Regions from separate parts of the Streptomyces sp. IBSNAI002 genome, predicted to be linked through region 1. Evidence: riboswitches for the same ligand, from Rfam matches in the RefSeq annotation. Region 1 holds a riboswitch; the other holds the start of a gene.

Region 1 (3,186 bases):
GAGGAGGTCGTCGCGCACGCCCGGGCCGTGGGCGACCTGCTGCGCGGGCGGCTCGCGGCCCTGGTGGACGAGTACGAGCTGCTGCACGAGGTGCGGGGGCGCGGGCTGATGATCGGCATCGAGTTCGGCCGGCCGTCCTCGCTGGGGCTGCGCAGCCGGTGGGCCATGCTCCAGGCGGCCCGCAAGGGGCTCTTCGCGCAGATGGTCGTGGTGCCGCTGCTGCAGAAGCACCGGATCCTCACCCAGGTGTCCGGAGACCACCTGGAAGTGATCAAGCTCATCCCGCCGCTGATCGTGGACGAGCGGGACGTCGACCGGTTCGTCGGCGCCTTCCGCGAGGTCATGGACGAGGCGCACGGCGGGTCGGGGCTGATGTGGGAGTTCGGCAGGACCCTGGTGAAGCAGGCCGTCGGCAACCGGTGACGGCCTGCTCCGGCAGGCGGCGGGACGGCCGGACCGTCAGGCCAGCAGCCGGTCCCGCAGCCGGGCGAGGGTCTCGGGCGTGAGCCCGAGGCCCTCCGTCAGGTAGCCCTCGCGTCCGCCCCACTGCTCGTCGATGGTGTCGAAGGCCGCCGTCAGGTACTCGGCGCGGGCGTCGAAGAGCGGGGCGAGGAGCTCCATCACCTCGGGGGAGCGGGCCTCCTGCGACTCGCTGCTGCGGCGCACCCGGTAGCGGCGGTGCGGGGCGTTCGATTCCAGGTAGTCCGCGATGATCGCGTCCCGCTCGACACCGAGCGCGAGCAGGACGACGGCGACCGAAAGGCCCGCGCGGTCCTTCCCGGCCGCGCAGTGCAGCAGGGCGGGGACACTGTCCTCGGCGAGGGCGTGCACCACCCGGCTGTGCTCGGCCGTGCGGTGCCGGATGATCGTGCGGTACGACTGCGCCATCCGGGCCGCGGCCTTGCCGTCGCCCAGGACCGAGCGGAGCTGGTCGAGGGCGCCCTCGCGGACCATGGCCCAGAACTCGCGGCCGTCGGCCGGGTCCGAGAGCGGGATGTTGACGTTCCTCACCCCGGGGAGGACGACGTCCGGTCCCTCCAGGGCGTGGTCGGCGTCGTTGCGGAAGTCGAAGATGGTGTGGAGCCCGAGCGATGCCAGGAACTCCGCATCGGTTTCGGTGGCATGTGCGAGATGTCCGCTTCGGAACAGTCGTCCCGTCGCCACTCGTTGTCCGTCAGAAGTTGACAATCCGCCCACATCGCGGAAATTGCGCACTCCGGACAGTTCCGGCTCCTGTATCTGCTGGGTCAAAGGAACTCCTCCGCTTCTTCATGGGACAGCTTGTCCGTATTGAGCTGGTTGGCTCCAACTTGCCATGCCCGGCGGCGAGATCGGGCACGGCCCCGTGAGCCAGATCATACGGTGACCGTGCGTGCCTGATCGCGAAAGCCGAATGGCCCGGCCGGGGCGGTTGTTGACGGTGCGGAATGGACGGAGGGTGACCGGAATTCCGTCGATCCCTCACCCCGGTGATTCTTCAGGGGAATTCATGGCTTGTTACGTACGGGCGGACTCGATTACCTTCGCGATCGATCCGGGTGGACCGCCTAATCCTGCCGCCTCCCGGAAACCCCACCGACTATTCACGCGCGCGGCAGGAGCGGGGGAACCAGGTAAGCCGCTGTTCCGGATCTTTCCCCGGAACGGCTTGGGGTGAAGTCGTACATGTTCCGTTCATGTACGTCCGGACATCTCCAGTCCGAACCCGACAGCTCACCTCGCAGGCGACGGAGAGGAATTCGCCATGCCTGCAAAGGGTAAGCACCGCCGTCCCAAGTCCCGTTCCCTTTCCCGCGGTCTCGCCGTCGCCGGCACCGGTGGTGCGGCCCTCGCGCTGCCCCTCATGGGTGCGGCCGGCGCCAGCGCCGCCCCGGCTCCCGCCGCCGCTCCGGCCACGGCCCCCGCCGTCGCTCCGCAGCTCCCGGTCGCGTTCCAGGCCGCGCCCGCCGCCGCCGAGTCCGCACCGGCCGTCTACACGGTCGTGCCCGGCGACTACCTCTCCAAGATCGCCGCGGAGCGCAACCTCTCCGGTGGCTGGGAGAAGCTCTACGCCGACAACCGCGAGGCCGTCGGCACCGACCCCTCCCTGATCCACCCGGGCCTGAAGCTGACCCTCGGCGCGAAGTCGGCGGCCCCGGCCGAAGCGGCTCCGGCTCCGGCTCCCGCCGAGCGGTCCTCGACCGGCGCCCCGTCCGCCGACGAGGGCTCCTCCGGTGAGCAGGCGGCCCCCGCCCCCGCCCCGCAGCCCAAGCAGAAGCCGCAGGGCGGCGGCTCGTCCACCGAGGCGAAGGCCCCCGGCGCCGGATTCGTGGCCCCGGTCCCCGGCGGGATATCCACCCAGTACCGGGCCTCGGGCGCCATGTGGTCCTCGGGCTACCACACCGGCGTCGACTTCATCGCGAGCTCCGGCACCGACGTCAAGGCCGTCGGTGCGGGCACCGTGGTCTCGGCCGGCTGGGCCGGATCGTACGGCAACGAGGTCATCATCAGGCACGCGGACGGCAAGTACTCCCAGTACGGCCACCTCTCCTCGCTCTCCGTCTCGGCCGGCCAGAGCGTCACCGCCGGGCAGCGCATCGGCCTCTCCGGCTCCACCGGCAACTCGACCGGCCCGCACCTCCACTTCGAGATCCGCACGGGCCCGTCCTACGGCTCGGACATCAGCCCGGTGAGCTACCTCCGCTCGAAGGGCGTCACCATCTGACGGCGGCCGCCGTCGGAGCACGGACCCGCGTCAGGCCGGGACCCGAGGGGGGTCCCGGCCTGATGTGTACTTATTCCTTATCCTCCGCGTGGTATAGATCACGGTCCGTCAACCCCTGCTTACGTTGGCGTAGGTCGTGTGCGCGGGTGAAGGATGTCGTTCCGTGGCAGCGACGAAGACGACACTCAAGACCATCGGCTCGTACGCGGCGATCGGGGACAGCTTCACCGAGGGCGTGGGGGACCCGGGACCCGGGGATTCTTATCTCGGCTGGGCGGACCGGCTCGCCGTGCTCCTGGCCGACCAGCGCGACGAACACGACTTCCGGTACGCGAACCTGGCCGTGCGCGGCCGGCTCCTCGACCAGATCGTGGCCGAGCAGGTACCGCGGGCCAAGGAGCTCGCGCCGGACCTCGTGACCTTCTGCGCGGGCGGCAACGACATCATCCGGCCCGGCACCGACCCGGACGACGTGGCGGAGC
Region 2 (3,186 bases), 3.3 Mb from region 1:
CAGTGGAGCAACGCCGGCGGACTCGACTTCGCCGAGCGGGCCGACCTGGCGAGCCGTTCCCAGCAGATCGCGGTGGCCGAGCGGGTGCTGGCCTCCCAGGGCCCGCAGGCGTGGCCGCTGTGCGCGGCTTCGGCCGGGCTGGACGGCCAGGGCCCCGCCGCCGAGGTCGACCCCGGCCTGCCGGGCGGCTCCCAGGCCGGCGCCGCGCCGTCCCGCCCGGACCACGGCGTGCCCACCACCGGGACCGGCAAGCCGTCCACGGACTTCGGCGCTCCGACGCAGCCCGCGCCGAGCCCGTCGTTCGCGCTCCCCGACGGCCCGCTCGCGCCCTCCCTCGGACTGCCCGTCATGCCCTCGCCGGACGACCCCACCACGGCGCCCGCCCCGGTGGAGCCCACCGAGCCGACCGCCCCCGTGAGCCCGGACGCGCCCACCACGCCGCCCGTCACCCCGCCGGTGACCCCGGGCCAGCCCCCGGTCACCGGGCCCCCCGTGGCCCCGGGCGACCCGACGGCGCCTGCGGCCCCGGAGACCCCCGAGGCCTCGCCCGACCCCGCCGCACCGCCCGTGACCGCCCCCGAGGGCAACGGCAAGCACCGCGGCGCGCCCGCGCTCGAGGCCCCCGGCCCGTCTGACGTCCCGTCGGAGCCCACGTACACCGTCAAGGAGGGCGACAGCCTGACGGCCATCGCGGACGCCAAGGGACTCAAGGGCGGCTGGAACGCCCTCTACGAGGCCAACGAGCAGGTCATCGGCGAGAACGCCGATCTGATCAAGCCCGGACAAAACTTGGATCTAACTGCCGAATAAGGGCACTTCGGGCAGCCGGAAAGAGTTGATTGTCCGTTTTCTGTAAGTGAGACATGTGTCTCTTCCGGTCAACTGGCGTGTCCCACCCGGCGGCTGCCGCAAACCCCGCCCTCACCTGCGCAAACATCCGTACGAGGGGCGCAAGTAGGGCCCGTTTCTCCCCGATGCCGCTCGTTGAACATCGGGGAGAGACCTGTCTACCTTCTGAATCGCTCGCCACCGCGAGCTCCTTCGACCGCATCGCCGAATCCTGCCGGCGGACGGGGGGAACAGTCGTCGCGTCAAGCGCCGAAGGCAGGAGCGGGGGAACCAAGGTAGGTGCCGGGAGCGGCCGTTGAGAGACGGTCACGCCACCGGCTAGGGGTTAAGACGTGCGCTAGGTCGCACGGCCGGGCAACTCACTCGCCCGAACCCGACAGCTCACCTCGTAGGCGTCGGTGAGGAGAAACTCCATGCTGCTTTCCGGCAAGGGCAAGCACCGTCGCGGTACTGCAATCGAGCGGTCCGTCCGCATCGTCACGCTCGCCGGTGTCGCCGGTGTGGCCGTCGCCGCCCCCCTGATGGCCGCGGGCACCGCCAGCGCCGCCACCGCGTCCGAGTGGGACAAGGTCGCGCAGTGCGAGTCCGGCGGCAACTGGGCCATCAACACCGGCAACGGCTACTACGGCGGCCTGCAGTTCTCGTCCTCCACCTGGGCCGCGTTCGGTGGCAAGTCGTACGCCCCGCAGGCCAACCAGGCCTCGAAGTCCCAGCAGATAGCCGTCGCGGAGAAGGTCCTCAAGGGCCAGGGCAAGGGCGCCTGGCCGCACTGCGGCAAGGGCCTGTCGAACTCCTCCTACACCGGCGGCGGCGCGACCGAGGCCGCCCCCAAGCAGGAGAAGAAGACCGAGCCCAAGAAGACCCAGCCGAAGAAGACCGAGCCGAAGAAGACGGAGCCGAAGCGCGCCGAGGCCCCGGTCACCGGCTCCGAGCGCACCGAGACCCCGGCCCCGCAGACCGGCAACGGCTCGTACGAGGTGAAGTCCGGCGACACCCTGGGCACCATCGCCGAGGCGAACGGCGTGCAGGGCGGCTGGCAGAAGCTGTTCGAGCTGAACAAGGACATCGTCTCGGACGCCGACCTGATCTTCCCGGGTCAGAAGCTGAAGCTCAGCTGAACACTGCGGCAATAGCCGCGGTGTCCCCGAGCAACAGGCAGTACCACGCACCACCACCCACCGCCCGGCGCGCCTTCCCCACGCGCCGGGCGGTGGCGCGTGCGCGGGCGGGGCCGTGATGATCAAGAGCCCTATGTCCCGGAAGAGGGGTATTCGGACCCTTTTTCGTCCCAGGACCCGGGCGGTCGGCGGGCCCAGTGCCCGGAGCCGGTTAGGCTCTAGGCGGCAAGGCCATCCCACGGCCTGATGCCACCGCACACCCAGCGTCACATCCCAGAAGGAGATGCTCGTGCCGTCCATCGACGTCGTCGTAGCCCGGGAAATCCTGGACTCCCGAGGCAACCCCACGGTCGAGGTCGAGGTGGGCCTCGACGATGGCAGCACCGGCCGTGCTGCAGTTCCGTCCGGCGCCTCCACCGGTGCCTTCGAGGCCATCGAGCTCCGTGACGGTGACCCCAACCGTTACATGGGCAAGGGTGTCGAGAAGGCCGTCCTCGCCGTCATCGAGCAGATCGGCCCGGAGCTCGTCGGCTACGACGCCACCGAGCAGCGCCTGATCGACCAGGCCATGTTCGACCTGGACGCCACCGACAACAAGGGCTCGCTCGGCGCCAACGCGATCCTCGGCGTGTCCCTCGCCGTCGCGCACGCCGCGTCCGAGGCCTCGGACCTGCCGCTCTTCCGCTACCTCGGCGGCCCGAACGCGCACCTGCTGCCCGTTCCGATGATGAACATCCTCAACGGTGGGTCGCACGCCGACTCCAACGTGGACATCCAGGAGTTCATGATCGCCCCGATCGGCGCGGAGTCCTTCTCCGAGGCGCTGCGCTGGGGTGCCGAGGTCTACCACACCCTCAAGAAGGTCCTGCACACCAAGGGCCTCTCCACCGGTCTCGGTGACGAGGGCGGCTTCGCCCCGAACCTGGAGTCCAACCGCGCCGCGCTCGACCTCATCGTCGAGGCCATCAAGCAGGCCGGCTACACCCCGGGCAAGGACATCGCGCTCGCGCTCGACGTCGCCGCGTCCGAGTTCTACAAGGACGGCAAGTACGAGTTCGAGGGCCAGTCCCGCTCGGCCGCAGAGATGACCGAGTACTACGAGGAGCTCGTCTCCGCGTACCCGCTCGTCTCCATCGAGGACCCGCTGTACGAGGACGACTGGGCCGGCTGGAAGGTCATCACCGACCGCCTCGGCGCCAAGGTCCAGATCGTCGGCGAC

The links. Region 1 has a riboswitch for cyclic di-AMP ahead of ACTVZO_RS32980 (LysM peptidoglycan-binding domain-containing M23 family metallopeptidase). Riboswitches for the same ligand answer to the same signal wherever they lie in the genome.
Region 2: it holds a riboswitch for cyclic di-AMP, as region 1 does, so the genes downstream of both, ACTVZO_RS17960 (transglycosylase family protein) here and ACTVZO_RS32980 (LysM peptidoglycan-binding domain-containing M23 family metallopeptidase) in region 1, are expected to answer to the same signal.

What each region holds. Positions count from the first base shown of each region.
Region 1 covers NZ_JBQPXG010000002.1:6,999,535-7,002,720, forward strand. The annotation lists gene ACTVZO_RS32970 (aspartate aminotransferase family protein) at 1-423, shown strand, start outside; gene ACTVZO_RS32975 (tyrosine-protein phosphatase) at 460-1,251, opposite strand; cyclic di-AMP (ydaO/yuaA leader) riboswitch at 1,567-1,742, shown strand; gene ACTVZO_RS32980 (LysM peptidoglycan-binding domain-containing M23 family metallopeptidase) at 1,745-2,704, shown strand; gene ACTVZO_RS32985 (SGNH/GDSL hydrolase family protein) at 2,868-3,186, shown strand, end outside.
Region 2 covers NZ_JBQPXG010000002.1:3,697,404-3,700,589, reverse strand. The annotation lists gene ACTVZO_RS17965 (transglycosylase family protein) at 1-810, shown strand, start outside; cyclic di-AMP (ydaO/yuaA leader) riboswitch at 1,087-1,259, shown strand; gene ACTVZO_RS17960 (transglycosylase family protein) at 1,263-1,967, shown strand; gene eno (phosphopyruvate hydratase) at 2,251-3,186, shown strand, end outside.